3 regions of the Turicibacter sp. T129 genome follow, and region 1 is predicted to be linked to each of the others. Evidence: riboswitches for the same ligand, from Rfam matches in the RefSeq annotation. Region 1 holds a riboswitch; each other region holds the start of a gene.
The links. A riboswitch is a leader RNA that binds a small molecule or an ion and turns the genes downstream of it on or off. The one in region 1 is predicted to bind S-adenosylmethionine.
Positions count from the first base shown of each region.

Region 2: it holds a riboswitch for S-adenosylmethionine, as region 1 does, so the genes downstream of both, NEH75_RS03855 (methionine ABC transporter ATP-binding protein) here and NEH75_RS08090 (methionine ABC transporter ATP-binding protein) in region 1, are expected to answer to the same signal.
Region 3: it holds a riboswitch for S-adenosylmethionine, as region 1 does, so the genes downstream of both, metK (methionine adenosyltransferase) here and NEH75_RS08090 (methionine ABC transporter ATP-binding protein) in region 1, are expected to answer to the same signal.

Region 1 covers NZ_JAMQUU010000041.1:18,015-29,114, forward strand. The annotation lists gene pflA (pyruvate formate-lyase-activating protein) at 79-810, opposite strand; gene pflB (formate C-acetyltransferase) at 842-3,067, opposite strand; gene NEH75_RS08085 (manganese efflux pump MntP family protein) at 3,447-4,028, opposite strand; SAM riboswitch class I at 4,233-4,333, shown strand; gene NEH75_RS08090 (methionine ABC transporter ATP-binding protein) at 4,457-5,470, shown strand; gene NEH75_RS08095 (methionine ABC transporter permease) at 5,470-6,138, shown strand; gene NEH75_RS08100 (MetQ/NlpA family ABC transporter substrate-binding protein) at 6,246-7,058, shown strand; gene NEH75_RS08105 (leucyl aminopeptidase) at 7,223-8,683, shown strand; gene NEH75_RS08110 (alanine/glycine:cation symporter family protein) at 8,800-10,101, shown strand; gene NEH75_RS08115 (hypothetical protein) at 10,126-10,695, opposite strand; gene NEH75_RS08120 (ArsB/NhaD family transporter) at 10,748-11,100, opposite strand, start outside.
Region 2 covers NZ_JAMQUU010000018.1:107,711-118,810, forward strand. The annotation lists gene NEH75_RS03825 (ATP-dependent helicase) at 1-1,503, shown strand, start outside; gene trxA (thioredoxin) at 1,504-1,827, shown strand; gene NEH75_RS03835 (papain-like cysteine protease family protein) at 2,060-2,749, opposite strand; gene NEH75_RS03840 (hypothetical protein) at 2,891-3,019, opposite strand; gene NEH75_RS03845 (hypothetical protein) at 3,360-4,655, shown strand; gene NEH75_RS03850 (DUF6320 domain-containing protein) at 4,639-5,301, shown strand; SAM riboswitch class I at 5,407-5,509, shown strand; SAM riboswitch class I at 5,594-5,695, shown strand; gene NEH75_RS03855 (methionine ABC transporter ATP-binding protein) at 5,790-6,833, shown strand; gene NEH75_RS03860 (methionine ABC transporter permease) at 6,817-7,497, shown strand; gene NEH75_RS03865 (MetQ/NlpA family ABC transporter substrate-binding protein) at 7,532-8,347, shown strand; gene NEH75_RS03870 (M20 family metallopeptidase) at 8,368-9,555, shown strand; gene NEH75_RS03875 (zinc ribbon domain-containing protein) at 9,693-10,145, shown strand; gene aspD (aspartate 4-decarboxylase) at 10,272-11,100, opposite strand, start outside.
Region 3 covers NZ_JAMQUU010000021.1:22,414-33,513, forward strand. The annotation lists gene pcrA (DNA helicase PcrA) at 1-378, opposite strand, end outside; gene NEH75_RS04550 (glutamine--tRNA ligase/YqeY domain fusion protein) at 988-2,640, opposite strand; gene NEH75_RS04555 (B3/4 domain-containing protein) at 2,744-3,403, opposite strand; gene NEH75_RS04560 (hypothetical protein) at 3,474-3,839, opposite strand; gene NEH75_RS04565 (glucosaminidase domain-containing protein) at 4,145-6,370, opposite strand; gene NEH75_RS04570 (VanZ family protein) at 6,532-7,161, shown strand; gene NEH75_RS04575 (diacylglycerol/lipid kinase family protein) at 7,331-8,221, opposite strand; gene metK (methionine adenosyltransferase) at 8,369-9,559, opposite strand; SAM riboswitch class I at 10,030-10,131, opposite strand; gene NEH75_RS04585 (DNA recombination protein RmuC) at 10,205-11,100, opposite strand, start outside.

The DNA of each region.
Region 1 (11,100 bases):
TACTGCTTCTTCTCTATTCATACTGTTGTTGCCTACAAAAAAAACTAGCCTCCAAAAAGGGAAGCTAGTTTTAAAAGATTAGATAGCTTTACCAAGAATCTCTTCTGCATGTTTAACAAGTTCGTCACTTGGTGGGAGTTGTCCATCTAACGGATAATCATATCCGAGTTGTTTCCACTTGTATTCACCCATACTGTGATATGGTAAAACTTCAATTTTTTTAACGGTTTTCAGAGTTTTGATGTATTCGGCAGTTTTTTGTAAATCATCTTCGTCATCTGTTAATCCTGGTACAAGAACTCGGCGGATCCACATTGGAATGCCTACATCAGAGACTAGATGACCAAATTCTAATATGTGTGCGTTGTCTTTTCCTGTTAATTGTTTATGCTTTTGTGCATCAAACATTTTAATATCAAGCATTAGCATGTCAGTAACAGCTAATAACTCTTTTAATTGTTGTTTACGTTCCTCAGTATTGAACTTTAAATCACCTGAAGTATCAATGTTAGTATGAATGCCATGTTTTTTACACTCTTTAAATAATTCAGTCACGAATTCCATCTGTAATAAAGGTTCTCCACCACTTACCGTGATCCCTCCACCTGAGGCATCGAAAAACTCTTTATACTTCACTAATTCTGACACAATTTCAGAAACTTCCGTTACTTTTCCTTCTTTCATTTTCCATGAATCAGGATTGTGGCAATATGCGCATCGGAGTCCGCACCCTTGGACAAAGACAATAAATCTAAGTCCTGGGCCATCAACTGTTCCGAAAGATTCTACTGAGTGTACATATCCATTCATACTAATCACCTTATCTTCTCTTATTCACAAATTACATTTTTTCGTGCATTGTACGATTGATGACGTCTAATTGTTGAGCACGTGTTAACTTAATGAAGTTTACAGCGTATCCTGATACACGAATTGTTAATTGTGGGTATTTCTCTGGGTGTTCCATTGCATCTAATAAAGTATCACGGTTAAATACGTTGATATTTAAGTGGTGACCTTTTTTAGCAACATAAGCATCCATGATTGCTACTAAGTTTTTGTTACGTTCTTCATCTGTACGTCCTAATGATTTAGGTACTAATGAGAATGTATTTGAGATACCATCTTGTGCAGATTCAAATGGTAACTTCGCTACTGATGACATTGAAGCGATTGCTCCGTGAGAGTCACGTCCGTGCATTGGGTTTGCACCTGGTGCAAATGGTTCACCTTCTTTACGCCCACATGGAGTTGTTCCTGTTTTCTTACCGTATACAACGTTTGATGTGATAGTTAAGATAGATTGAGTTTGTAATTTTGCACGATATGGTTTATGTTTACGGATTTTTGTCATGAATGATGACATAACGTCTACTGCGATTTGGTCTACGCGATCATCATTATTTCCGTATTTAGGGAAGTCTCCTTCAACTTCGAAGTCAACTGCAATACCGAATTCATCACGGATTGGTTTAACTTTTGCATATTTGATAGCTGATAATGAGTCAGCTACTACTGATAATCCAGCGATACCTGTTGCTGAAACGCGTTCTGCATCTGTATCGTGTAATGCCATTTCAATACGCTCATAGCTATATTTGTCATGCATATAGTGGATGATATTTAATGTATTAACATATAAATCTGCTAACCATTCCATTACTTCATCGTAACGTTCCATTACTTTGTTGTAATCTAATACTTCATCAGTAATTGGTGCCCAGTGTGGTCCAACTTGTACTTTAGACTTTTCATCTTTACCACCGTTGATTGCATATAATAATGCTTTTGCTAAGTTAGCACGCGCACCGAAGAATTGTAATTGTTTACCAACTTTCATTGGTGATACACAACATGCGATTGCATAGTCATCACCGTAGATTGGGCGCATGATGTCATCATTTTCATATTGGATAGCTGAAGTTTTGATTGACATTTTTGCACAGTATTCTTTGAATCCTTGAGGTAATTTAGTTGACCATAATACTGTTAAGTTTGGTTCTGGAGCTGGTCCTAAGTTATCTAATGTGTGTAATACACGGAATGAGTTTTTAGTTACTAATGGGAATCCATCAGTTGACATACCAGCAATTGATTCAGTTACCCAAGTTGGATCTCCTGAGAATAATTCATTGTAATCTGGAGTACGAGAGAATTTAACTAAACGTAATTTCATTACGAAGTGGTCCATAATCTCTTGTGCTTCTTCTTCAGTGATTACACCGTTTTGTAAGTCACGCTCAATGTAGATATCTAAGAATGTAGAAGTACGTCCTAAAGACATCGCAGCACCATTTTGCTCTTTAATTGCAGCTAAGTATCCGAAGTATAACCATTGAACTGCTTCTTTAGCAGTTGTTGCTGGTTTAGAGATATCGAAACCATGTTTTGCTGCCATTTGTTTTAATTCATTTAAAGCACGGTATTGTTCAGAGATTTCTTCGCGTAAACGAATGTTTTCTTCATCCATGACACGTGAAGTGTTGTTATGGTCTTTTAATTTTTCAGCCATTAAACGATCTACCCCGTATAAAGCAACACGACGGTAGTCTCCGATAATACGTCCACGTCCGTAAGCATCTGGTAATCCTGTGATAACACCTGATTTACGAGCTGCACGAATTTCTGGAGTGTAAGCATCGAATACACCTTGGTTATGTGTTTTACGGTATTCAGTGAAGATATGAGATACTTCTGGATCTACATGGAATCCATAAGATTCAGCAGCTTTTTCAGCCATACGAATTCCACCGAATGGTTGTAATGAACGTTTGAATGGTTTGTCAGTTTGGAAACCAACGATTTGTTCTAAATCTTTATTTAAATATCCTGGTTCATGAGAAGTAATTGTAGATACGATTTTTGTATCTAAGTCTAAAACTCCGCCAGCTTCACGCTCAGCTTTAGTTAACTCCATTACTTGTTCCCATAATTTTGTTGTTGCTTCAGTTGGTCCTGCTAAGAAAGAGTCGTCTCCTTCATAAACAGTGATGTTTTGATTGATAAAGTCACGCACATCAATTTTTTCTTGCCATTCTGTACCTTTAAAGCCTTGCCAAGCTTCCATGATAGTTCCTCCTTATAGTTCTCTTAAGAACCGCTCTCTGAAATTTCAAATCTTATTGTTACCATAATTTTACAACAAGATTCCTCCCTTTGTAAAGGGTTTTCACTATACGAACATAACATTTAATAACTCCCCTTAAACGTTATAACGTATATATCTTTTACAGTTATTATTATATTTCCAACACTGGAAAAAATCAACTTATATACATTAATTTTTTAAAATATTTTTATTTTTTTCTAATATAAGGAGTTACGCTTACAATCTTATGGATAATTTACCAATATAATATAGGAAATAAAGATAAAATCCTAATTTTGATATTAAAAAAAGATATCTCTTTCCTAATAAAATAAAGCGTATCTGCTACTGATTGTAATCAAAAAAATAAGGCATTAACTCCTAGTAAAATAATCATAACTCCCCCAAAGATGTTTGCTTTATTTCCTATCATATGCCCTAATGTTTTTCCAAAGGTTGATCCTATATAGGAAAATAAAAATGCAATAGTTGCTATGACAATAGTAGCCAGAATTAATTGTTCATAAATTAACCCGTAAGTAATCCCCGCTGCTAAAGCATCGATACTTGTCGCTATCCCAAACATCGCAAGTAACTTTAAGGATAAATCTTTTTTTTTATTGAAGCCCATCTCATGAGATTCAATATATTCTTCTTTCGAGCTTTCAAAAGCTTCTTTTAACATTCTAACACCTAATATAATTAAAATCACACCAGCGATTAAATGATTATACGTCGTGATTTCTCCACTAACAAACTTTAATGAAACAATTCCAATGACAAATAACAGACCTTGAAAAAAGCCAAAACTAATGGATACTTTAAGACGATCTCTCACTGTATGGGCTAATCCATCCATTCCTAATGTAATAGCAACCGCAAATGCATCCATAGCTAATGCAACTGACATTATCATGATAACTACTAAATATTCTTTCAACGATTCTCACCCCAACTTTAGTTTCCTTTTATCTTTACATCTTATCGAAATGATTACAAATATATGATTAAAATTTTTCTATCTCATATTATCCCTATATAAGACTTAATAACTGTGGCCTGTTTGTGGAAAAAAATAATTGACTTTCCATAAATAGGATTTATAATAGTTATTAAGATTTACAATTTTATACAACTTAACAAACTCTTATCACGAGAGGCGGAGGGACAGGCCCGATGATGCCCGGCAACCAATCAGTCATGATACGGTGCCAATTCCTGCAGACATTGTCTGAAAGATAAGGGAAAGTGTGATCTACATATAAATTATGTAATACACCTTTCTGCTTATCGAAGTAGAAAGGTTTTTTTATTTCATAAATAAGAAAATTGTAGCATCTGATTAAGAGAACGAAAGGGGAGAATTTCATGATTGTTCTTAATCAAATAAAAAAAATATTTAATACGAATTCTGGATGTGTCACTGCTGTAGATTCGGTTAACTTATCTATCCGAAAAGGGGAAATATTCGGAATTATCGGTTACAGTGGGGCTGGAAAAAGTACACTAATTCGAATGTTAAACTTACTGGAACGTCCAACTGAAGGGACAGTTACCATTGATGGGAAAGATTTAACTCAAATCTCCTCTAAAGAGCTTCGATTAGCTCGACAACAAATTGGAATGGTCTTTCAACACTTTAATTTACTCTGGTCACGTACGGTATTTGAAAATATCGCCTTCTCACTTGAGATTGCAGGGGTAAAAAAAGAAGAAATCAAGCCACGAGTTTTAGAACTTATTCAATTAGTTGGTTTAAGTGGAAAAGAAGACAATTATCCCTCTCAATTGAGTGGTGGACAAAAACAACGCGTTGGGATTGCACGTGCATTGGCTAACAATCCTAAAGTTCTACTTTGTGATGAAGCCACTTCAGCCCTTGATCCGCAAACAACAGATGAAATTTTAGATTTACTTGTTCAAATTAATAAAAAATATAACTTAACTATTGTTCTAATCACACATGAAATGCATGTGATTCAAAAAATTTGTCATCATGTGGCGATTATGGAAAGTGGGCGTATCGTTGAACAAGGAGATGTCTTAACGGTTTTCTCTAATCCTCAGCATCCAGTTACTGAACGTTTCGTTAAACAAGTAGCGAGTGAAGATGACTCAATTGAGACGGTCGAACATCTAATTAAAAAGTTCCCTAAAGGAAAAATTGTTCTTCTGAAATATCTAAAAGAAAAAGCAGAACAACCTTTCATCACAAACGTTATTCGTAACTACCAAGTGGACATTAATATTATTCAAGGAAAGGTCGTACAAACTCAAGAGGGTGGCTACGGTTCTCTTTATGTTCAACTTACGGGTCTAGAAATCATTCCAGCTCTTAATTATTTAAAAGAAGTTGGGGTAGAAGTTGAGGTGATTTCATAATGTTTTTATTATTACTACCAAATGTCAAATGGGATAAAATGTTCTCGGCAACGCTTGAAACATTATATATGACTGCTATCGCAGGTATCTTCGTCTTTATTTTAGGATTAATTATCGGGTTAGTCTTATTTTTAACAGCACCGAATCAACTCTTAGAAAATAAATGGATTAATCGTGTTTTATCAGCATTTGTTAACATTTTTCGTTCAATTCCATTTGTCATTTTAATCATTCTTTTGTTAAACTTTACAAAATTCTTAGTTGGGACGGTCCTTGGGCCGAATGCAGCCCTACCAGCTTTAATTATAGGAGCCGCTCCTTTCTATGGGCGTCTTGTTGAAATCGCGCTTCGCGAAATTGATAAAGGTGTCATAGAAGCTTCCATTGCAATGGGAGCTTCACTTTGGACGATTATTCGAAAAGTCCTCATTCCTGAAAGCTTACCTGCTTTAGTTTCAGGAATTACGGTTACAACGATCTCACTTGTTGGATATACAGCAATGGCTGGTGTTATCGGTGCAGGTGGTCTTGGAAATCTAGCTTACTTAGATGGATTCCAACGTCATCGATTTGACGTTGTTTTTGTAGCAACCGTCATTATTTTAGTAATTGTCTTTGTGATTCAGTTTATCGGAGATATGATCACTAAACAAATTGACAAACGTTAATAAAAACTATTTATTCAGTTAAATCCTTAATCAGTTGATTAAGATTTATATATCACTCGTTGGGGAAAACGAGCAAAGAATATGAAAATTTAAGGAGGAAGTTAAAAATGAAAAAATTATCATTAGGTTTATTAAGTTTAGTGGCAGCTATTTCTTTAGTTGGATGTGGAAATAGTGGTGAAGAGAAAACAACATTAAAAGTTGGAGCAACAGCTGTTCCTCATGCAGAGATTTTAGAACAAGCCAAACCATTACTTAAGGAAAAAGGAATTGAATTAGATGTTGTCACATTCCAAGACTATGTCTTACCCAATACAACTTTAGATGAAGGAGAATTAGATGCGAACTACTTCCAGCACATCCCTTACTTAGAGGGATTTAATGAAGAGCATGGAACACATCTAGTTAATGCAGGTGGAATTCACATCGAGCCAATCGGTATTTACTCTAAAAATTATAAATCTTTAGATGAATTACCTGAAGGCGCTACAATTATCATGAGTAATTCAGTTGCTGATCATGGACGTATGTTATCCTTATTACAAACAGAAGGATTAATTACTTTAGATTCTAATGTAGATGCTAGTGTTGCTACAGTAGAAGATATTATTGAAAATCCTAAAAACTTAACATTCAAAACCGATATTGATCCAGGTATGTTAGTTACTGTTTATGAACAAAATGAAGGAGATGCGGTTTTAATTAACACAAACTATGCATTAGACGGTGGATTAAATCCAATGACTGATTCTATTGCTATGGAAGGATCTGAATCTCCTTATGTAAATATCATCGCTGTTAATAGCGGAGATGAAAACCGTGATGATATTAAAACATTAGTTGAAGTTTTACGTTCTAAAGAAATCCAAGATTTCATTGTTGAAACATATGCAGGAGCGGTTGTTCCTGTTTCTGAATAATTCATTTAAAAGCACTCAAGTAAATCGAGTGCTTTTTCATATCCTACGTTTAAAAAGTATGAAATAATAAATGCTATAAAAGAGCCATAATATAAATTGATAGATTATACCATAAATACAGGTAATTTATGGTATAATATTAAAACAAAGAAAGGGTGAGAACGATGATTGAATTCAAATCGAGTTTAAAGATTAAAAATGAAAAAACAAATTTAGTAGTTGGCGTTTTCTCAGATATCTCTCATGACATTATTACTCAATTAGATAAAGCATTAAATAAACGTTTATCAGTTTCATTAGAAGAGGGATTAATTCCAACTAACTTTAAAGATATCACGCCAATTTATCCATTAGGGCAAATTGAAAGTAAAAAAGTTTATATTGTGGGATTAGGCAAATCAACAGATTTTACGGTTGAAAAATGTCGTAAAGTTTTAGGAAAAGTCGCAAAAGCAGCAAAAGAGGATGTAACCATCTTATTAGAAACATTCGATTGTAAAGCTGTCTCAATTAATGAATTAGCGACAGTTTGTGCTGAAGCTATCACTTTATCAACATATAAAATGGAAACTTATAAGACTGAAGAGAAAGCTACAACACCTGTTAATTTCTTCATCCATTGCGATTCACAAATTACAGATGATTTAAATCGTGGAGTGATTTACGGAGAGGCAACAAACAGTGCTCGTCAATTATTAAATGAGCCAGGTAATAAATTAACGGCAACAGATTTAGCGAGTCATATCGCTCAATTCGCTAATGAACATGAATTAGAAATTCGCATCGTTGAAAAAGATGAAATGGAACAACTAGGAATGGGTGGAATCCTTGGTGTTAACCGCGGATCCGTCCAACCTCCAAAAATGATTGTCGTGAAATATCAAGGAACACCACGCTTTGAAAATATCACTGCCTTAGTTGGTAAAGGTTTAACGTTCGATACAGGTGGATATTGTCTAAAACCACGTTCTGGGATGGAAGCAATGAAAGGTGATATGGGGGGAGCCGCTTCTGCATTCGGTGCTTTCCAAGTTGCGGTACGCTTAAACTTACCAGTCAACTTATTACTTGTTATTCCATCAACAGATAACATGATTAGCGGAGATGCAATCAAACCTGGTGATATCCTAACAACAATGAGTGGGAAAACTGTCGAAGTAACAAACACAGATGCTGAGGGACGTTTAATCTTAGCAGATGGTATCACATTTGCTAAACACTTAGGTGCAAGCAAAATCATTGATTTAGCTACTTTAACAGGAGCAATTATTGCAGCATTAGGTGCTGATACAACAGGAGCCTTTACTAATAACCAAGCCTTCTTAGATGAATTTCAGAAAGCTGCTGATTTAACAAATGAATATATGTGGCAAATGCCTTTATTCCCTCGTGATCAAAAAGCTCTTCGTAATAGTGATGTAGCTGATTTAAACAATGCTCCAATCGGAAAACCTGGAGCGATTATGGCTGCAGCCTTCTTAAAAGAATTCGTTGAAGATACACCATGGATTCACTTAGATATTGCTGGAACTGCTGATTCAAAAACAGCTTATGATTTAGGTCCAAAAGGTGGAACTGGAGTTATGGTTCGTACAATCGCAAAATACTTAGAATTACAAGGATAATGCCTAATCTAAAGAGATATCGTCTAACGATATCTCTTTTTTTGTTTTTAATCATAATCCTCCACTTCTTAAAATACATTAGATATTAATTATGAAACATTGATGGAGGATTAAATATGTCAGAACTAGTCAAAGATTTGGAACATATTATCTGGTCATACTTAGCAATTCCAATATTGTTATTTGTTAGTTTAATATTTACGTTCTATTTTCAAGGCGTTCAATTTAGATTTAAAAAAATGATTCAGTGCTTAACTAAAAAATCATCTAATAGTAGTGTGTCCTCCTTTCAGTCATTTACAATGGCATTAGCTGCGCGAGTAGGCGTTGGTTCATTAGCTGGAGTTGCTCTTGGAATTTACATCGGAGGACCTGGAAGTGTATTTTGGATGTGGATAAGCGCCTTAATTACAGCAGCCGCTTCATTCGTTGAAAGTACACTTGCACAACTGTATAAAAAAAGAGATGGGGATATTTATATTGGAGGGCCTGCTTACTACATTGAATATGGAATGCATCAAAAAGGATTTGCAGTTATTTATGCTTTTATTATCGTCTTAACCTATACATTTGGCTTCAGTGCAATTCAAGCCAATACTATTGCAACGTCATTTAGGGATGTATTATCTATTCCTCCACTATTAACTGGAGTTGGATTAGCATTGATCACTTCAATGATTATTTTTGGTGGGGCTTCAACAATTGCTAAAATGACATCAAAGATTGTTCCAATTATGGCTCTATTCTATATAGGAATTGGTCTTTTTGTTATGATTACTCACTTTGATTATATTCCAACTTTTTTTATGACTATTTTCCAAGATGCTTTTCAGCCATCTCCCTTAATTGGAGGAACCGTGATGTATACCATCATCATTGGAATTAAACGTGGTGTTTTTTCTAATGAAGCTGGAATGGGATCGGGTGCTCATGCAGCCGCGGTAACTAATAGCGATAATCCTACTGATCAAGGCTATATTCAATCTTTTGGAGTTTATGTTACAACACTATTTATTTGTACGATTACTGCTTTTTTAATTATGGTGACTAATGCCGTGGAAGTTGGCACGACTCACAGTAATGGAATCGAGTTAACTCAGTATGCTTTAACAGAACTATTTGGCCCAATTGGTGGAGTTATTTTAGCGATTTCTATTTTCTTCTTCGCTTTTAGTACCATTTTAACTGGATATTTTTATGGTGAATGTAATGTAAAATATTTATGTAAGAATGAAAAGATTCTTTATCCTGTCAGAGTAATTGTGTTAATTGTGATTTTGATTTCATCCATCGGCTCAGCCTCATTGATTTGGTCACTTGTCGACTTAGGAGTTGCATTAACTGCCACAATTAATGTTATGGCCCTTTGTTATTTGGCTAAAGAGGTTAAAGTTATTATGAATAAGAAAAGGTCGTAAAGTTAAACTTTACGACCTTTTCTGTTATTTTACTGGAGTTTCTAAAAATTGAATTAATGAGCATGGCTCACCATCATCAAATAAACGTTCTGAATCATCTACTGTTTTACGGATTTCATCCTTAATTTCATCTAGCTTTTGTAAAATTGTATCTGTATGGAATGTTTCTACGTTATAGTATAAAAATAAATCTTCAAACGCTTTAGCTGTTCGATTTAACTCTTGATTAATTTTAATAAACGAAGTGATATTTTTACTCTTAGCTGCATTTTGGAAATGTTCTAAATCAAGGCGAATCATTTCAATTACATCATCTTCATTTTCGTATTCTTTTAAGGGAAGTGGATACGGTTTAAGACGTTCTAAGAAATAACGATTTGATCGATTGATATTATAAACATAAGATAATTTAAATTCTCCAATATGAAATCTCACATAACAACATTTTGCACTTAATTGGAGAACTTCTCCCCCCATTTGTCTTAGTTTCATTTCATGTTGCTCAGCTTCCATTTCTAAATAACTAGCTTGAGTTAAAACGCCTGAAGTTGTATAAGATCGAGTAGGTCTATAAGTTCGCGAGTATTTTGACATAATTCATTCTCCTTTAAAAGAAGTAATAGTATTTATAGGATATTTATTCTAATTAGACATAAAAGATCAGAATATAGACTGTGGAAATGGCAACAGCAATTATCATGATTGGGAACCCAATTTTCAAAAAGTCACCGAATGATAGTTTATATCCTTTTTTGTGCAACATCCCACTAACAATAACATTAGATGAAGCACCAACGATACTACCATTTCCACCTAAACATGCACCTAAAGCTAATGACCACCATAAAGCCGTTGTATCCATTCCTGTCATTTGTCCGATATTTAAAATTAACGGAATCATAGTTGCGACGAATGGGATATTATCTAAGAAAGCCGAAGCAATGGCCGCTACCCATAAGATTAATAGTGACGTAATCATCACACTTCCACCTGTTAGGC
Region 2 (11,100 bases), on a different contig from region 1:
ATGAATTTTATTATTGATCACTTAAAACATCATCGACAGGAAGATCTTGCGAAAACAGTTATCTTAACACGAAGTAATCGTCAAAATAGTGAAGTTGCTAACTTTTTAAAAGCAGATGGAATTCCGTGTTATCTAGTTGATCAATTATCTTTATTTAAACGCAAAAGTATTAAAGATTTACTTGCTATCGTTCGATTTTATTTGAATCCATCGGACGAAGTTTCTCTTCAACGATTTATTCCTTTGTTATTTAAGTCGGTTGATTTAATACAAATGATTCAGCCTCAATATTTAAAACGTTATAAACAATACGAGATGCGCCTTGTCGACTTATTTTCAAAACAAGCTTATGATTATGAGGAACCTTACGGCTTATTGAAGCAACATTATGAAAAAGGACGAATTATCATTTTTGATGTGGAATCAACTGGGCTTGATGTCACTAAAGATGAAGTCATTCAAATCGCTGCTATTGAGTTAAAAGAAGGAATAGTTGTTCAATCTTTTGAACGTTTTATTAAGCCGTCGAATTTGGTTGGAGATTCTGCGTTAGTTCATGGATTTAGTGATGAGTTTTTAGAAACGCATGGACAATCAGCTTCTGATGTTTTTCAAGAGTTTTTACAGTTTATTGATGGTGCTCTTTTAATTGGTCATAATGTTCAGTATGACTTGAAGATTGTTCGTTCACATATGAATCGAGTTGGTTTATCATGTGACACAATCGTAGGTTATTGTGATACGCTAGATATTGTGAGGCGATTATATCCTAATCTCAAAAACCATAAGCTAGATACGGTGAGTGATTTTATTGGTGTGGAACACGAACCAACGCATAATGCGATGGATGATATTTTGGCCACAAAAGATGTGTTAGTTAAAAGTATGGAACGCTTAATGCAATGTCATGAACAGCGTAAGAAGGTCATGAGTTATTATCAGGCATCATTAATTCCTATCGTTAATCAGTTGGAACAAATAAATGCTTGGATTAATCAAGAACTTCCTTCACAGTTTTTATTAAAATTAATTGATGAGTTTAAAATCTGGGAGACAGCCCCATGGGTTGAAGATGAAGTGGAACAAATGAAGCATCATGAACTATTAGCTTGCTTAAGAGAAATTGAGGAGCAACATTTAACCGATTGTCCTCATCTTCCAATGTGGGAGTTATGGACACGAATTTTAGCCCAAACTTCGTTATCGGCTAGTGAACTGGATCGAGTTATGAAAGACCAAAATAAATTAGCGGTGATTACAGTACATCAATCGAAGGGATTGGAATTTGATCATGTGATTATTCCATTTTTAAATCAAGGGATGTTCCCGCTTGATTTTAATGGTACAAACCAAGAAGAGGAATGTCGTCTTTTTTATGTTGCCATGACCCGTGCGAAACAAACCCTTTTATTAACGCGTCATCTTAAGGATTATAGTTATTCTAAAAAAGAAAAGGAAAGAAGTCGGTTTATTGATTTCTTATACACACAAATAGGTGATTAAATGAATAAAATTTTTGAAGTAGAATATAATGCACAGCTCCCACAGTTAACAAAACAAGGCTTAACTTTAGTGGATTTTTATGCCACATGGTGTGGGCCATGTAAAATGTTAGCGCCTATCTTTGAAGAATTATCAGAGACTTATCAAAATGACGTTCAATTTGTTAAAGTGAATGTGGATGAAGTTCCTGTTTTAGCGCATGAATATCAAGTCATGACGGTGCCAACATTAATGTTGTTTAAGGATGGAAAACCGATTGAATCAGCAAAAGGATTTCATCCATTAAACGAACTAAAAGGATGGTTAGATTATCATCTTAAATAATAAAAAGGCTATGTTCATCTTTTTTGAACATAGCCTTTTTATTATTTAAGAAAACTAGTCTATTTATGGGGATAGGTAATCCCCCCCCCGTACCCCACCAAAGGACAATGTAAGTCGTGTAGGGGTCCCGTTTAAGATGTTTTCATAGACTAAATAGTCCTTGAGTGATTCCGATATTTATTTTTATCTCTTGATCGCAAATTTTAACTATTTTGAGATAGCTTCTTTATAATTATAATTTTTTATCAATGATAATGTATGGTTGTAGTTGGTATGGTTTAGGAGCCACTTTGCGATCTTGCCACATGTAGAAGAATTTTTCTAATGGGAAGATTGAATACCCGTCTTGCCAATGATCAGAAGTATCGTATGGGTCAGCAAAAATTAAAGTGTCATCTCCAATTGAAGGTGTCCCATTGTTATCATAACCAATAATAGCGACCCAATGTCCATCCCAATCGCCCCATTCAACCATAATTGGACGTCCAGCTTCTAAGTGACTAGTCAACCATTTTACAAAGTATGAATCTTTAGCATCATCTACCCAGGCAGAAGTTTCATCACTATTTTCAGAAGCGTATAGTGAGGATGATGAGAATGTTGGATATAAGTTTCCGATATTAGATGGTGTAACCCCATCCTCTTCTTTTACTAAATCTTCTTCTGTGTAGTTGGTTTTATAGCTAGTTTCAATTACTTCAAATCCTTCTAAGTTTGAGAAGAAGTTATACATTTCTTCAACATTTGTCCCGTATTCATAGAAATTATTAGCTGTTCCAGGTAACGCATTTTCCTCATCCTCATCAACTGATGATCCCATTGCCACGGCGATATCCCATTCTGATAAATCAGTTTTTCCCATATGTGTGAGTGTCATTAATGCAACAGCATTTCCACAAGACCATTCTGTTGTTTGTTGCATTGTTTTAAAAGATGGGATAATTGTTAAGATTTCATCAGAAGTTAAGTGATAAAAATCAGGATTTACATAAAATCGTGACGTAGGATTATCACCAGCGAAAGCATAAGCATCTGCTCCACCATATTCATCAAAATCTTCACCTTAAATGAAATCAGGTTTTGTTTTTTCTATTGTTACAGCATGATTTGAACCATCAGTGGTTGGATTATTTTGACAAGCTGTTACAACTCCTAATGCCATTAGAAGTGAGGTGAATATTAGTTTTTTCATTTCGTTGCATCTCTCCAATCTATTTTTTTGCTATAAGTTTAGTAATTATAAACTTTGTGTAAAAAAACTAAAAAAAATTACTCTCATAAAAAAAATAGTTAAATCTATTTTTTAAGTTTTATTTACGTCATGAAATGTATCATATACCATTTTAAAGCATAAATCAATAAAAAGTTCCGAAAAAAGTTTAAAAATATTAAACTGAAAGATAAGTAAAAATAAGAAAAGAAGAGGTATCATTAAACTTTACTCTCAATAGCTAGATTTCATGTGTGTGTTAGTGTATGATAAGTGAAGTATAGTTTTATCGTTAATATTGAAACAGTAAGGAAGATGAGGTATGAATGAGAATTTTCAAACGTTTTATTGGAGTAAATTAGATAATGTAGCGAAGTTATATGCCCTTGTTTCTAGTTCGAAGGCAACGAATGTATTTCGTTTATCTGTCAAGATGAAAGATATGATTCAAGTTGACCTTTTATCAGAAGCGGTGAGGGCAGCGTTAATTGAGATGCCTTCCTTTAGTGTACGTTTACGTAATGGATTTTTTTGGTATTACTTTGATATGAACTTACAAAAGCCTCGTATCCGAAAAGAATATACATATCCTTGTTCTAAAATGACGAAATTTACAAATAATAATTATTTATTTAGCATTACTTATTATGAGAAAATGATTCATTTAGAAGTCTTTCATGCGCTGGCAGATGGTGCAGGAGCCACTCAGTTTTTAAAGGTTATCATTTATCATTATCTCAAACGTTTATATCCAGAATTAGCGACGGAATCCATTGTGATAGGTGGAGATCATTCATCTTTACCTGCGATGGATGAAGACAGTTTTTTAAAGGTAAAAAGTGAAGCTCAATCAAAAGTCATACCGAAAACAACTGTAGCATATAAAATAACAGGTATTAAAAAACGTCCTCAAGAATTAAAGGTCATTCATGGGATTATGTCTGCTAAACAGGTCGTTCGTATCGCAAAGCAATATGAAGTGACCGTATCCAGCTTGCTATGTTCAATTTTGATTTATGCGATCTATGAACAAAATTATAAATTTAATCAGGATCTTCATCCTATTATTGTCACGGTTCCTATTGATTTAAGAGGGAGATTTGGTTCACATACGTTAAGAAATTTCTTTTCAAATGTTAATGTGACGATTACACCAGGTCCTGACTTAAGCTTTGATGACTTATTAAAAGACGTTTCAAACCAATTGAATGAGGGAAAAAAGCCAGAAGTTGTTAATCGAAAAATTAATGATAATGTCAGTGCTCAAAAAAACATGATGATTCGTTTCGTGCCACTAGGAATTAAGAACATGGTGATGCGTCATATTTATCATGAAGCGGACAAAGGAGTTACAACAACGTTATCAAATTTAGGGCGTGTCGTCTTACCTGAATCATTAGCTCCATATGTTGAGGAAATGCGAATGATGATTCCTGTGACACCTCATCAACCGATTCGTTGTGGTGTTATTTCTTGTAATGATCAATTCGTTTTAACATTTACTTCTTCTTTAGAGGAAACAGATATTCAAAGATACTTTTTCAGATTTTTAAAAAAATACGGGATTGATATAACAATCTCTTGTAATGAGGAATTTAATCATGAAATATTGTTCTAAATGTCAGATGAAAGTACAAAATCAATTGAATAACTGTCCACTTTGTGGGCAATCACTGGAGTCGGTTGAATTTGAAATTGAACGAGATTATCCAGAGCAATTTGCAAAAAAACGCCGTTTTTCTATTCGAAAATCCATTATTTTTTTAGCGATGATGATTATCTCCTTCTCATTTATCAGTGGGATTTTTCAAGATTTTCAATGGAATTGGGTATTCATTATTACAGCTGCAACACTTTACTTAACTATTAGTGCTATTTTAGGATCACGTGTGAAAAGAAATATTGGTCCAAATATTTTAACACAGGTTATTGGAATATCGGCTTTATCAATCATTATTGATTATTTTTTGGGATATAGTGGGTGGTCTTTAGAGATTATTTTCCCGCTGGGGTTAATGGCTGGAACAACTATAATTACTGTCATGATTCTTCTTAATTCAAAGCGATTTACGGATTTAGTTATTTATCAATTGATGTTTGGATTGATGGGAATTGTGATTTTGGCGATGATTTATTTCCAAGTCATTCTGTTTCGTCAAATTGCTATTATTGGAAGTTATTATACGATCATTACTTGTGTCGGTTTATTCTTCTTTGCAGATCGTCAGATGATTCATGAGTTGAAGAAAAAATTTCATTATTAATTAATATTTTTGATAAAAAATACAAATTATGTAAGAAATGATTTACAAATAGAAAAATAGATGTTATAGTATCCATAAGTTAAATAATTCCAATTGAATCGTGATTCCTTATAAAGAGAAGTGGAGGGACAGGCCCGATGAAGCTTCAGCAACCAGTACAGATGTACAGTGGTGCTAAATCCGACAGAACTATTCTGAGAGATGAGGAGAACAGGTTAGTATGCTGATTTTAAACTAAGGTGTTCTTCTGATTTCTCAGAAGGAATCCTTAGTTTTTTTAATTAAATAATAATCCTTATCGAGAGAAGTGGAGGGACAGGCCCGATGAAGCTTCAGCAACCAGTACAATGTACAAAGGTGCTAAATCCGACAGAGCTATTCTGAAAGATGAGGGAGTGAGTGAGAATTTATTTAGATTTGAACGGACTTCTTTCATCAGCATAAGGAGTCCGTTTTTATTTTGGAAACAGCAAGAAAGGAGAGTCAATATGATTGAACTGAAGAATGTGAGTAAAACTTTTTCGCTAAAGGGGAAGATTGTTGAAGCGGTTAAAGAGGTTAATTTGACAGTAGAAGCTGGTGAAATTTTTGGGATTATTGGATATAGTGGTGCAGGCAAGAGTACTTTAATTCGATGTTTAAATTTTTTAGAAGTTCCAACTGAAGGTGAAGTGATTGTTAATCGTCAAGTGCTAAATCAATTATCGCCCAAAGAATTAAGATTAGCTCGTCACAAAATTGGGATGATTTTTCAGCACTTCAATTTATTAAAGACACGAACTGTTTTTGATAACGTTGCTTATCCGTTAAAAGGTCAAAAAATTAGTAAAGAAGAAAAGAAGGAAAAAGTACTACGTCTTTTGAATTTAGTGGGTCTAGAGGATAAAGCAGATGTGTATCCTTCCCAATTAAGTGGGGGACAAAAGCAACGTGTGGCCATTGCACGAGCATTGGCTAATGATCCTCAAGTTCTATTATGCGACGAGGCAACATCTGCACTTGATCCACAGACGACAAAGTCGATTTTAAAACTTCTTAAAGAAATTAATAAAGAGTTAGGATTAACGATTGTGTTAATTACGCATCAAATGGAAGTGGTTAAAGAGATTTGTCATAAAGTTGCGGTCATGGAGAAGGGCCGTATTATTGAACAAGGAAATATTGTTAGTGTCTTTTCAAATCCACAATCAGAGATTACAAAAGATTTTGTGTCCTCATTATTCCAAGATGAGAAAATCTTTGAGTTATTAGCAGAAAGAGCACCACTAGAAGAACTGAGTCACTTAGAGAAGCTAGTTAAAATCTCATTTGTTGGTCAGCAAACAGGACATGCCTTTATTTCGAAGTTATCAAAGCAATTTAATGTAGAGGCAAGTATTTTATTTGGAAGCATTGAGATTATTCAAAAGACCCCGATTGGTCATTTGATTGTTAGCTTCCATGGTAACAAAGAAGAAATCTTTAGTGCGATTAACTATTTAGAAAACTCAGATATTCAGGTGGAGGTGTTAAAGAATGAATCAGTTGCTTAATCAAATTTGTCCGAATGTCGTAGCGTATTTTCCAGAGTTAATTCAAGCGCTATGGGATACATTATTGATGGTGGTCATCTCGGGATTGTTTGCTGTGTTAATTGGTTTACCCATTGGAGTTGTTTTAGTCGTGACAAGACCGGGACATTTGTTAGAACAAAAAGCAGTTAATCTGATAGTGGGGAAGTTCATTAATGTTTTTCGCTCGATTCCATTTATTATTTTATTAGCATTTATTATGCCATTAACTCGAGCAATTGTCGGAACATCGATTGGATTAAAAGGGGCAATCGTTCCTTTAGTGGTAGGAACTGCGCCATTTGTTGCTAGACAAGTAGAATCAGCCTTATTAAATGTGGATCCTGGTGTGATTGAAGCTGCAAAGGCAATGGGATCAACGCCATTTGAAATTATTTATCGTGTCCTACTTCGAGAAGGGCTAGGTGGAATTATTTATGGACTAACGATTACGACGGTTAGCTTAATTGGATTTTCGGCCATTGCTGGAAATGTCGGTGGTGGAGGTTTAGGAGACTTCGCTATTCGTTATGGGTATCAGTACTATAAGGGAGATATTATGGTAGTAACGGTCATTATTATTATCATTTTAGTTTCAATCGTTCAAAGTGTTGGGGAAGCACTTGAACGAAAGTTCAGTCATTAATGAACAAAGAAAAAAATCAAAGGGAGAGATAGAAATGAAAAAGAAATTATTAAGTATTGTAACAACGATTTGTTTAGGAATTTTATTAGTAGCATGTGGTGGGCAACCTGAAGATGCTGACAATGTCATTAAATTAGGGATCAATGGAGAAGTGAATCAGATTTGGAAAAGCGTTCAATCACGTTTAGCAGATGAAGGGATTGATTTACAATTTGTAACATTTAGTGATTATAATTTACCGAATCAAGCATTAGCTGATGGCGAAATTGATGCAAACTCTTTCCAAACTATTGCGTTTTTCGAACAATTTATTAACGATCATAATTTAGATTTAACATCAATTGGCTATACGGTTTTAGCTCCAATGGGAATCTATTCATCAAAAATTTCTGACTTAAATGAGTTACCAGATGATTCAACTGTTTTAATTCCAAATGATGCATCAAATGGAGGACGCGCCTTATTATTATTACAAGATGCGGGTTTAATTAAATTAGCGGATGAAGTTGGAATTACACCAACTGTAAAGGATATTGTTGAAAATCCTAAGAATCTTGAAGTTGTTGAATTAGTCGCACAACAATTACCACTTTCATTAGCTGATGCAGAAATTGCAGTTATTAATAATGGAGTTGCCGTACAAGCTAACTTATCACCTTTAAATGATTCTATCTATATTGAAAATACAGAAAGTGAGTCTGTTGTAAATTATTATAATATTATTGCGGCTCGTACGGAGGATAAAGATAATCCAACATTAAAAAGATTAGTGGAAGTTTATCAAACAGAGGAAACGAAAAAAGCAATTGAAGAGGAATATAAAGGGGCAAGTATTCCAGTTTTTGAATAAGAGTATAGGGGGAGATTATCATGGAACAAAAAATTATTAAAGTACAAGATTATTTAAATAAACGTCGAGAAGATTTTATTCAGATTAGTCATCAAATTCATGAACGTCCTGAGAGTTCAAACGAAGAATATTTTGCCTGTGAGTTATTAAGTGAGACATTACGCCAAGCCGGATTCGATGTTACTGTGAATGTGGCAGGTCATGAAACAGGATTTGTGGCTCGTAAAGCATCCTCTAAACTAGGTCCGATTATTGGGATTTTAGCTGAATATGATGCTTTAGCTGGACTTGGTCATGGATGCGGACATAATATTATCGGGGCTAGTAGTGTAGCAGCCGGTTGTGCATTAGCTCAAGTGATTGAAGAAACGGGTGGGGAAGTCGTTGTATTTGGAACGCCTGCTGAAGAAGGGGGAGATAACGGAAGTGCAAAAGGATCATTTGTTCGCGAAGGATTATTTAAGGACGTTGATGTTTGTATGATGATTCATCCAGGTAGCAAGACGACTATTACTGGACCTTCTCTTGCTAATCATCCAATTGAGTTTGAATTCTTTGGACGACCAGCTCATGCAGCGGGATGTCCAGAGAAAGGAATTAATGCCTTAGATGCGATGATTGTGTTCTACAATGCAGTAAATGCACTTCGTCAACAATTGACACCAGATGTTCGTATTCATGGAATTATTACACATGGTGGGGATGCACCAAATATTATTCCTGAATATACAAAAGCAAGATTCTATATTCGTGCTAATACGATTCAAGTTTGCGAAGAAGTGACTGAACGTGTGATTAAAGCAGCAGAAGGAGCAGCTTTATCGACGGGATGTGAATTAAAATATACGACTTATCAAAATATTGTGGAAGATTTAATTGTTTATCCAAAGTTTAATGAATTATTTACAAAAGTGGCGACTGACCTTGGACTAGAAGTAGAGGAACTTGATCCGAATGCTTCACGTGGTTCAACAGATGCAGGAAATGTGAGTCAAGTGGTTCCAACGATTCATCCATCACTTAAAATTTGTGAACCTCATGTTGCTGGTCATACTAAAGAGTTCAAAGAGGCGGCGGCTTCTAAAAGAGGTGATCAAGCGGTTTTAGATAGTGCTGAAATTTTAGCACGTATTAGTTTAGAGTTACTGTTAGATTCTCAAAAATTAAAAGAAATTAAAGATGAGTTTGCATTGTTAAAAGCTGAATAGTCAAAGACAAACGCATAGAGCAATCTATGTGTTTTCTTGTTTTTATCATTGTTATTTTGCGGAATAAAACATAAAGTGATGATTAGTGAATATAATGAAGTAATTTAATCAAAGCTGTTGGGATAGGAGGAGAAGAAATGAATTCATTTTTTGAAGGACTTGGAAAGAAAGTTTCTCAAACAGGACAAGATGCGATGAAAAAAACGAAAGAACTAGCTGAGATGACAAAAATTAATTCGCAAATCGCTGAGGAAGAGAAGAAACTGAATAAATTATATATGAAGTTGGGACAACTTTATTATCAGATGCATAAGAATAATCCGGAGTTAGTATATACGGATATTTGCCAAGGAATAGGTGGATGTTTACAGACTATTGATCGATATGAAGTGATGTTAAACGAGTTAAAAGGGATTAAGCGATGTGAGAAGTGTAAAACGGAAATGCCGATTTCATCAACGTTTTGTCAAACGTGTGGAAGTAAATTAAATGATGAACGAGAAACCATTGTTTCGACCATTTGCCCGGAATGCGGAATGGAAAATGGAGGGCATGCAACGACATGTATTAAATGTGGAAAGTTACTATAAGAAAAAGCTGTTGATGTTTAAATCAACAGCTTTTTTATAATTATCTATCTAGAGGGAGATAAGTTTTTACATAATGAAAACCTTTGGTTTATAAAAGCAACTTTAGAAATCAGTTCTGTATAGTGATTACCATTTAAATGCGTTCCAATCTTCTGCGTATTTAGCGAATAATTCATTAATAGCTTTACCGATTTCAGCATATTCTTCATCTTTTAAGTTAGCTAATGAAACACGAATTGACCAAGATGGTCCTTCAAATCCACTACCATTTAATAAGACAATACTGTAACGATCAGCTAATTCAAATAAGAACTCTAATGAATTTCGTTCCTCTTTAAGGTATTCAACGAATTCCTCACCATATTTAAGTTTTGCCCAAACCAGTAAATCAATTTCGTCATAGTATGACGTACTATAAGGATTTTCTTCTAAGGTCAGTTCATCAAGGTAAGTATGTAATAACTGTTTACGACGACGACAAATTTCTTTTGTTTGATTTTTATACGTATCATTTTTATCTAGTAAAGCAAAGATTGAGAAAAATGCCATCTGTACTTGTTGTGGGGTCGATAATCCGGCCGTATGGTTAAGTGCGACTTGACGGCTATCTGCTACAATACGGTCGATAAATGGAATATGATCTGGATCAGTTGTTAAAGCACCATAACGTTCTCTTAAAATATCTTTTGCGTCCTCGGGTAATTGCTCGATTAAATGATTGTAGACATTATCTTTTGCTAAGGCAATGACGCCAAGACGCCAACCTGTTACACCAAAGTATTTTGAGTAAGAATAAACGCCTAGTGTATTGTAAGGCATTGAACACATTAAAGATTGAAACTTATCTGCGAATGTCCCATAAACATCGTCGGTAACAATCATTAAATCTGGATTTTTAGATTCAACAATATGTTTCAAGTAGAACATAGACTCTTCATTGATTGCCACTGAGGGT
Region 3 (11,100 bases), on a different contig from region 1:
TTCCATCACTGTCTTAATAACACTTAATTGATCGGCATCATCTAAAATACCGAAATTCAAATCATAACCAATTAAATCAATATCACGTCTTAAAATACGAACACACATTGAGTGAAACGTTGAAATCCAAACATCTTTTCCACGCTCACCAATTAACTTTTCAACACGCTCTTTCATTTCGCGAGCAGCTTTATTTGTAAACGTAATTGCAAGAATATTATACGGCGATACTTGCTTTTCAGACATTAAATATGCAATACGATGGGTTAATACACGTGTCTTCCCTGAACCTGCCCCCGCCATTACTAATAATGGACCTTCAGTGGTTAGAATAGCCTCCTTTTGTTGGGGATTCATTTTATCTAATAATTGACTCATCATCTCACCTCTATAAAAAATTTCATCTATATAGATACAGAAATATATTTTACAATTTTGTATCTATCTTAATTCATTAACCGCTCTGATATTAAAGCAGACTATAGTCCAGATAAAAGTTTTTACACTATAAAAAACTCATCTGGACTTATATACAGAAATGTTTTCTACATTCACTGTTGCAAACTAAATGTTTAAAGCTCATGCCATTCAAGGCATCCTATAATCTCAGTGGGTCCCTGCCATTCGAAGTATTAATCCTCAACTGCTAGGCCCTAAAAATTTTGTGATACATAAAATTTACTGAGACTTATCTATCTCATTTTTAATTTTACTAATGATAAATACAATCTGTTTTATTATAGCAATTTTATAGCCTAAATTAAACAAACATTCGTTTGTTATCAGCCATTTTTTGAGAATATTATCATAAAACAGACATATTTATTAGTCTAGCAAAAATAAAGTAAGCTTATGCAATTTTTGCACTTTACTTTTTCTTCATCAAAATACTACAAAAAAACTTAATTTACTTCTTAACATAAAAAAATCGCAGATTAATATAACACATTAATCTACGAGTTTTAGTTATATACGCAGTTATATCAATTAGATACGGAAGCTTGATTTTAATGAAACAATACGATTAAATGATAACTTACCATCTTTTGTACGCTTTGGATCAACATTAAAGTATCCGTGACGGAAGAATTGGAATTTGTCATGTGCTTGAACATCTTTCATATTTTCTTCTACGAATCCTTGAACAACTTCTTCAGAGTTTTTATTGATACGCTCTAAGAATGGTAATCCTTCAGTTTCTTCATTTTCAATTAATAACGGTTCATATAAATGGAAATCAGCTGGAATATTATGTGTTGCATCTACCCAGTGAATCGTTCCTTTTACTTTACGTCCTGTAAATCCTGATCCTGATTTCGTTTCTGGATCATATGTTGCATGAATTTCAACGATATTTCCTTCTTCATCTTTAATGACATCAGTACATTTAATGAAGTAAGCATGTTTTAAACGAACTTCGTTTCCAGGGAATAAGCGGAAGTATTTCGGAACTGGATTTTCCATGAAATCTTCTTGCTCAATATAGATTTCACGTGAGAACGGGATTTGACGAGTTCCCATTTCTGGCACTTCTGGATTGATTTCAGCATCTAAATATTCAACTTGTCCTTCTGGATAGTTAGTAATAACAACTTTTAATGGACGTAAAACAGCCATTGTACGAGGAGCTTTTAATTTTAAATCTTCACGAATGAAGTGTTCTAACATTTGTGGATCAACTGTACTTACAGCTTTTGATAATCCAACTTCTTGGATAAAGTTTGTAATTGCTTCTGGTGTATAACCACGACGGCGTAATCCCGCTACCGTTGGCATACGTGGGTCATCCCATCCATCAACAACACCTTCATCCACTAATTGTTTTAAATAACGTTTCGACATGATTGTATTCTTCATGTTTAAGCGAGCGAATTCAATTTGGCGAGGTTTTGCTTCTGTTTCACAGTTTTCAATTACCCAATCATATAGTGGACGGTGATCTTCGTACTCTAATGAACATAATGAGTGAGTAATTCCTTCAAATGCATCTTCTAATGGATGAGCATAGTCGTACATTGGATAGATACACCATTTATCACCTGTATTATGGTGAGTTGTATGTAAAATACGATATAATGCAGGGTCACGTAAGTTCATATTAGGAGAAGCCATATCGATTTTAGCACGTAATACTTTTTCTCCATCTTTGTAAACACCTTTACGCATGTTTTCGAATAACTCTAAGTTTTCTTCAACAGAGCGATTACGATAAGGTGATTCAACACCAGGTTGAGTTAATGTCCCGCGGTTTTCACGCATTTCCTCAGGTGTTTGATCATCAACATATGCCTTACCTTTTTTGATTAATTCAACAGCATGCTCATACATTTTCTCGAATGTATCAGATGCGAATAATAATTCGTTATATTCAACACCTAACCATTTAATATCATTGATAATCCCTTGAACAAATTCTTCATCTTCCTTAACGGGATTCGTATCGTCAAAGCGAAGGTTCATTTTTCCACCGAACTCTTTAGCTAATAAATAGTTTGTTAAAATGGCTTTCGCGTGACCAATATGTAAATAACCATTTGGTTCTGGAGGGAAGCGTGTAATAATTTCTTTGTGCTTACCACTCTCTAAGTCTTCTTTCATAATCGTCTTAATGAAGTTTGAATTTTCATTGACCATTTCCATAAAAAACACCTCGCTAAAATTCAAAACTAATGCAAATATTGCGCCTTTAATATATAAAAATCTATTTTTAGATTATATCACAAGTCTAGAATACATAGTAACATTATTCCACTATTTCCAGTGAAAAATTCGTCATTTGACCAAATCTTGAGAATAAGTCTTTAGCTAATTCAACATCCTGTAATAAACCATCCGTCCCATTAAATGATGTAATGAATAATAAAATAGTTTTCGTCTCTTCTGTAATACGAGTTCGAGGTGTATCGGATGTCGGTGTTCCAAATGGACCTAATTCGTCACAATACACTGGGATATTTTCAATATTAATATTTCCACGACCAATTCCTTCATAAGGTTCATCCTGGCCAATACGAATCAAAATATCTCCTTGAATCTTATCTTCATCTAATACAGCCACACTACGTTGCGTTCGAGCTGATAAAACATTTCCAATATCCACAGCATTATTAACAAAGTAAAGCCCATTACCTTTAATTAAACGACGAAGTAAAGCTTCTGTTGATAGACGATAACGTGACGGATCCTTCCCTAATGCTTTATATCCGGCACGAGCTGCCGCAATACGTGGTTGTTTTAACAGCGTCTCTAGCGTTAATTGTTCCATCATCTCTTTTTCTAGCTGTTCCATCTCTTGTTTTAATGACTCCTGTGTTGGTGTCACTTCTGTATCAAAAGACATGATGGCTAAACAGTAACCAGGAACTTTCTCCTTTAATTGTTTATCAAGTGTAATCTTCTTCATAAAAAACCTCCGATAATGTAACTTTAATTACCATTATACAATTTAAAAAAGATAGTTTAAAACTATCTTTTTATTCTTTTTTAAAAGATTCAGCTTCTCGATCCTGTTCTTCCTTCTTCAACAGTGCGTAAGCAATAGCCAATTCTTTTAATTTATTTTCTCTCTCTTTATCAATACAGTATTGATGAACATAAATCATCATGCCAAAAGAAATGATAATTAGAACGCTTAAGTTCACGACATCTACTAATAAATAATTCATTCGCTCAAAATAATATTGATTCGAAGATAAAACATAATAAACAATCAAACATAGTCCATACCACTTCAGCCAAGAAAATAGATGCTCTGGTGAAATCTGAGTGATACGTAGTTGATTAATAAAAAATAATAAGAGAATGGATATCGATAGCAATAAGAATAAATTAACAACCACTTTGATCACCTCAGACAACTAACAGTTACTAATAGCATTGACCATTTTTTGAGTTTTTATTCTTTCACTATAAAGTGTTCTAAATCTTCTATCGTTAAAGCTTTTGAATGGTAAAGATATAGCCTATCCTCATAAAACTCGACGTTTATTAGAGCTTAAAGTCAGTGTATAAAATATTAAAATTAACCAAGATTATCCCCATCAAACTAATCCTATTTTCTTTATTCATGTATAATTCCTTCGACTCAAAATGTTCATTTCATTATAACAGATCGTTTGTAAGGCTTATACAAAACCTGCTTCTACTATTTAATCTTTAAACGAATTTGATCGATCCGCTCTCCATCATCACTTAAAATCGAAATCACAACCTCTCCTTCAGCAATTCCTTGAACCGTACCACCTTGTGTAACTGTTGCCACCCCTTCATCACTACTTAACCACAAAACATTCTGATGACTTGCATCTAATGGCAAAAGTTCATAATCTAATGTAACAGATTCCCCTACCTTCAATGACCTCACTTCTGTTTTAATCTTTAGCTTTTCAACTGGAATCACGACTCTGACATCAAAATCAATCTCACTATTTTTGGATGATAAAATTCGAGTAATTCCCGATGAATTAGCAATAAGCTTATCTTGTTTAATGACTGCTATCGACTCATCCGTGCTTTCAAATTCGAGTGTGGATAACTCTAATTGAGATCCCCCTAATAATTGAGTCAATTCTACTTCATCTCCTACCGAAAGAGTGACATACGTGATCACCTCGTTCGGGCGATTAGATGTCTCTTCATTTAATAACATAAAATCATCTCTTGAAACATAAGCCTCACTCGTCTCAAAATTATACGTTATATCAGATTCTATCACTTCTTGTTCTGAAATTGGCATATCACTTTGAATTTTGAGCTGATCCTCCATTTGAGCTAACACTAAAACAGGATAGTTACGAATGCCCGTACTTTGTTGTTGATTTGAAGTTAAATAAGCAAGATTCCCCTCTGAATCCAAATGAACAGGAATCACTTGATTATTCTGTTTAATCGCAAGTTGATAATAATTATAATCCTTACCACCTAATGCTTTATCCATACGATAGTAATGCCCCGCAATTTTTTCACCCCAGTAAGGGTCAGAGGCATATTTAACATTCATCCCGCTTCCTTTATTCCCAACGTGTGGACCATAGTATCTAAAATCCGAAACAGCATCAGTATATCCCCAAGATACATAGCGTTCTGCATGATAGAATACACCGTTGCGGATACTCGTAAACTGTGTGGCATTCCCATATGGATTTTGATCCGTCGCATTCATCCCAAACGTATTATTCTTCTCAATCGCAATCTTACTTCGACCATAACCACTTTCATGTAAAGCCATTGAAAACTCTAATCCCCCATTAATCCCAAATAATTCTTGGGCTTCTAAAAAGCTTTCTCCCTCATCTACTAACTGACTCTCACCTTCAGTTGGTGGATAAGTAACAGCCTTTTGTGTATAACCTAACTGATTTAAATAAGTATTCAACTCATCATACGTATAATTTGTTTTTGAACGATACGGGAGGTATTGAAAATAATTATAGAAGGGTTCACTACTATTTATTGCTCCTACCCCATCAACTGAAATCGATTGCCAATCATCATAAAAATAAATCCCATCATAACTATAATAACTTTTTCCTTCTTCCATCCACTGCGGTGCTTTACCGATAATCAAAGGTGTCTTTGCTAAAGCATCTCGAACATCTTGTGCTAAATAATGAATGAGATCTTCACCTTCTTTGGTATAGTACGAAATATTTTGAACTTGATTACTCGGAATAATACTGACCCATGTTTCAGTACTTGCCGAAGCATCATACACCGCATGACGATCAACCCAACCATCATAACCTGACATATAAATTTTAAATGCATCTTCTGTTTCATCAACTAATAATGCCTCATCAATATAACAGGCATTAATATACGTATCTAGTGTTTCAGAATTCGTTAAATTATGATTAGCTCCACAAGTCGTCGTTTTAAATTGAACAATAGTTGGGTCCATCGAAATCACAATCATGCCATCATTCAAAACGACTAAAACTCCATCATCAAACGTCAAGCCTTGAACCTTAGACTTTAATTCCTTTGCTTCTTCAAACGTTTGTAAACAAGCAACATGTTCATAACTTCCATCAGACTTTGACATCACTACTTCATAATAATAAGGATCACAATAGGCACTAACAATCTTTGTACGTGTAGTTTCTGTTGTATTACTCATATTTGTATTAATACTGTAGTAATAATACGGGTTAAATAAATCAGACAAAGATTGAATCGAAAATAACTGATCAACGACTTGTATATAATTAACTAATCCACTGGGATTATAAGATCGAAGTTTTTCCAAAGTACTCTCTACCGTGGAAAAATCCTGATAATCACCTGAACCTAAATCATCATCTGCTAATATCTTTATTTGTGCCGATAATAAGCACAACAAACACACTACTAATATACATAATCTCTTCATCCTTCTAGCTCCTATATAAAAAATTACATGAAACTCATTAAAAATCTGATTTCTTAGTATGTCTCCTAACATAAGATTCATACTTCGTTATACAAAAAAGCTCTAGCAATCAAAAGGAAAATATTGTATAATACTTAAAATCTTAATGATGGAGGTGTGATATGAAACGAGAACATTTAAAGAAAGGATTATTTCTCTTGATTGGACTGATGACAATCTATTGTTTTATGAAGTTAATCTATAGCCTATCCGATCAAACCGGTCGAGAGTCTGGCTCCCTCTCAAATAGTTTATATTTATTCCTCAGTCAATTTGAATTCTTAAATAACTTTTTACGTCAATGGGATCAATTTGTTATTAAAGTACTTTATAAATTAAACTTAGAAGAACTTTATCCTTTTATCTTCTCTACCTATAGTAATTGGAGCTTTATCATTCGTAAATGGGCACATTTTGGGATTTATATGATACTTGGGATACTTTCAATGGGGGTCTTTACTTACGCCTTTAACTTCTATAAAGCCTTCTTAATTACATTTTATTGTGGATCGTTCTTTGCCTTTACTGATGAAATCCATCAACTCTTTGTCGAGGGAAGAACAGGACAGATTAATGATTTTGAAATTGATGTTTTAGGCCTAGTGACCGGCATGACCTTCTGTCTTTTTATCTTTGTGATTGTAAATTTGATCCAATTTATTAATAAACATCTCAGTAACAATAACTCAAAACAGCAATATTCTAAAGAGAAACCAATTATTGAACGAACCCCCTTTACATTAGACGATTAACAAACCAAACTAATAATATTAACCCTTCTAATGATATAAAAATACCCCCATAATAGAATTTAAAGTGATTCTTTATCAGAGATAGAATCACTTTTTTCATCTACTATAGAGGTGCTATCCATTTCATTTAACACCAGCTGTTCTTTCTAATTATAAGAATAGCTGATGTCTACATTTTTAAAGATAGAATTTGTACTCGTCGTTGTAAACTTCTAATATTAACACTTTTTAAAATCCCACCATCTTCACCATCTAATGTCCACTTAACATCTTGCTCACTCTCAACAGTCATACGATCCGTCTTAAATGTCACTACATATTCTGGATCATATTGAGTATTTAAAAAGTCATTTAAGATTCGATGAATATCAATCAGATTTTTCGGAGCACGAATTAACGTCACTTCAAATAAACCATCACTTAAATCAGCCTGATTTCCAAATGCATTTTTTATACCTGCGACAGAATCTGAGTTAGAAATCATTCCAAAAATATAATCCCCTTCAATCACACCATCACGGTGAGTAATCTTACACTTATACGATTGAATGGTAGGTAACTTTAATAATCCCTCAATTAAGTAGGCTAATCCGCCTAACATATTTTTTCGTGGTTGTGGCGTCTCATAAGCGACATCAGTAAAGGCTCCAAACGCAGCAACATAAGTAAAATATCGACTACCAAACTGTCCAATATCAATTGGCATCTGTTTCCCTTGAATACATAAATCTAACGCTTTAGGGATATTTTTAGGAATTCCAAGTGTGGTAGCAAAATCATTGGTCGTTCCAGTTGGAATGTACGCAATTGGTGTATTCGCATTTGCTTGGATTAACCCTGTGATGACTTCATTTAAGGTTCCATCGCCTCCACTTGCAACGACTAAATCATAATTTCTAGCCTCTTTCATTTTCTCCACTGCATCATATTTAGCTTTAGTGGGATACACGACCACCTCATATCCAGCTAAGCTCAATTGGCTAATAATCAGTAATAAATAGTCCTTTATTATCCCACGTCCTGAAGTTGGATTAATAATAAGTAATAACTTCTTACGCACAGAGGCACTTCCTTTCAAAAATTTAAACTTTAATTTTACATTATATTATATCACCTATTGTCAAAAAAAATGTCGTTTATGATTGTAGAGATTCTAAGTACACAAATAAAAGCCTGATTCAAAAATTAGAACCAGGCTTTTATTTTATTAAAATTGTGATTTTAAAGCTTCAACTTTATCTAAACGTTCCCATGGTAAATCAACATCTGTACGTCCAAAGTGTCCGTAAGCAGCTGTTTGTTTATAAATCGGCTTACGTAAATCTAACATTTGGATGATTCCTGCTGGACGTAAGTCGAAGTTTTGACGAATAACTTCTACAATCTTGGCATTTGATACTTTTCCTGTTCCAAATGTATCAACCATGATTGAAGTTGGCTGAGCAACACCGATGGCATATGATAATTGAATTTCAATTTTATCAGCATATCCCGCTGCAACTAAGTTTTTAGCAACATAACGAGCTGCATAAGCTGCTGAACGGTCTACTTTAGTTGCATCTTTTCCAGAGAATGCTCCACCACCATGACGTGCATATCCTCCGTATGTATCAACGATAATTTTACGTCCTGTTAATCCAGCATCTCCGTGTGGTCCACCAATGACAAAGCGTCCTGTTGGATTAACTAAGTAGCGAGTATTTTCTGTTACTAAGTTTTGTGGTAACACTGCATCAAAGACATGTTTTTTAATATCTGCTTCGATTTGTTCGTGACTTACTTCTGGTGAATGTTGTGTTGAAAGTAAAACAGTATCGATTGCAACTGGTTTTCCTGCCTCATCATATTCAACTGTTACCTGTGTTTTACCATCTGGACGTAAGTAATCTAAGGTTCCATTTTTACGAACTTCAGTTAAACGACGAGATAATTTATGTGCTAATGAGATTGGTAAAGGCATATATTCTTCAGTTTCATTTGTGGCGAAACCAAACATTAATCCTTGATCCCCTGCACCAATTGCTTCAATTTGCTCATCAGTCATAATTCCTGTACGAGCTTCTAATGCTTGATCAACCCCCATTGCAATATCTACAGATTGTTCATCAATAGCTGTTAACACAGCACAAGTATCTGCATCAAACCCATATTTCGCACGGTTATATCCAATTTCACGAATTGTTTCACGAACAACCTTTTGGATATCAACATATGAAGAAGTAGTAATTTCTCCAAATACTAAGACTAATCCTGTTGTCACAGACGTTTCACAAGCAACGCGTGCCATAGGATCTTTTGCTAAGATAGCATCTAAAATTGAATCTGAGATTTGATCTGCAATCTTATCTGGATGCCCTTCTGTTACAGATTCTGATGTAAATAATCGACGTTCTGACATACTAATGTCCTCCTTCTAATTACACTAAGAAATACTCTATATTATTAAGTTCCTGACGAGAGATAATAGCTCGGGCCGGTTAATATTTAAAAATCATTAACAAAATCAATCATTCATACCTATAATGGACAATTTAAGAAAAATAATCCACCTTTTCTAAGTAATTCTTTTTTCTTTAACAAACTAGTACATATAATCTATCGCTAGCCGCTCAGATCATGAGCATACTAGCGGATAACATGGAAAGAACAACTTATAGTTTCACCTACGGTGTACAGTTTATCTAACTTTTACTCTGTTTAAAGAGATAAGCTTACATATAGCTCATCTAATGCGGTAAAACCACAAAGGCTGGTCGGATTCACTACTGCTCATCACTCCTTAGCACTTGAGTGGATAACCCCGAAATTGTCCCTTTAGGCTAACAAAAAAAGTCCGCTATAAGCGGACTTGAATGACTGATTCAAACCCTCTTATTGCTCGAGTTAAACTCGCTTGGGTCGGCACCTTCCTATTCAAGGAGGTTGCCGCGACTTCATAGGCCCCTATGCCTCCATCGCTCTTAATAAGAGTATATTATTATATTTATTTTTAATTTCATTATTAATTATAAGAACAAACTCGTAACTTGTCAATTATTAACGGTTATTCTTTAAAATCTAATTCAACATTTGAAATCGAATCAAAGCGAGTTCCAATTTTTTCAGTCGTAATATGAATCTCTTTGACATCTTTTGAAACTGTATCAATGTGTTTACTTAATTTATCCCAACGTTCCTTATATCGCTTAAATTCATCTCCTAATTTATTTAACTCTTGTTGAATGACTAAAGCATGACGATCGCGTTCAAGATTATTTATAATGACTTGAATCGTTGTTAAAGTCGACATTAAAGTTGTTGGAGAAACTAACCAAACTCGTCTTTGTTGAGCATATTCAATTAAATCAATATGGTAAGCATTAATCTCTGCAAAAATGGCCTCTGCTGGCAAAAATAAAATCGCCTGATCCGATGTTTCCTCCGGTGTAATATACTTCATGGCAATATCATCAATATGCTTTTTCACATCTTGTTTAAACTGCTTGGTGGCAATTTTACGTTCTACATCAGGTAAGTTACGATCCATCATTCGCTGATAGTTTTCCAATGGGAATTTCGAATCAATCGGTAAATTTCCTAATGGGGCTGGTGCAAATAAAATCGCATCAACCATCGTTCCATTTGAAACCTTATATTGAGTCTGATACAAACGGTCATTTTTCTCTCCAAATACTGAAGCCAAAATTTGATACAACTGAACCTCCCCATATGTTCCACGGCTTTTCTTATCTGTTAACAACGTCTGCAATGAAACAATATCTGTTGATAAACTTTCAATCTTCTTTTGCGCCTCATCTATCTTCGCTAATCGAACTAAAATACTCTGAAACGTCTCATTTGTTTTATTAAACGACTGATCTAAACGCTCATTCACCTTATCATTAATACGCATCAAATTCACTTCCATGCGCTCATTTAACTTTTCAAAATCACGCTGTA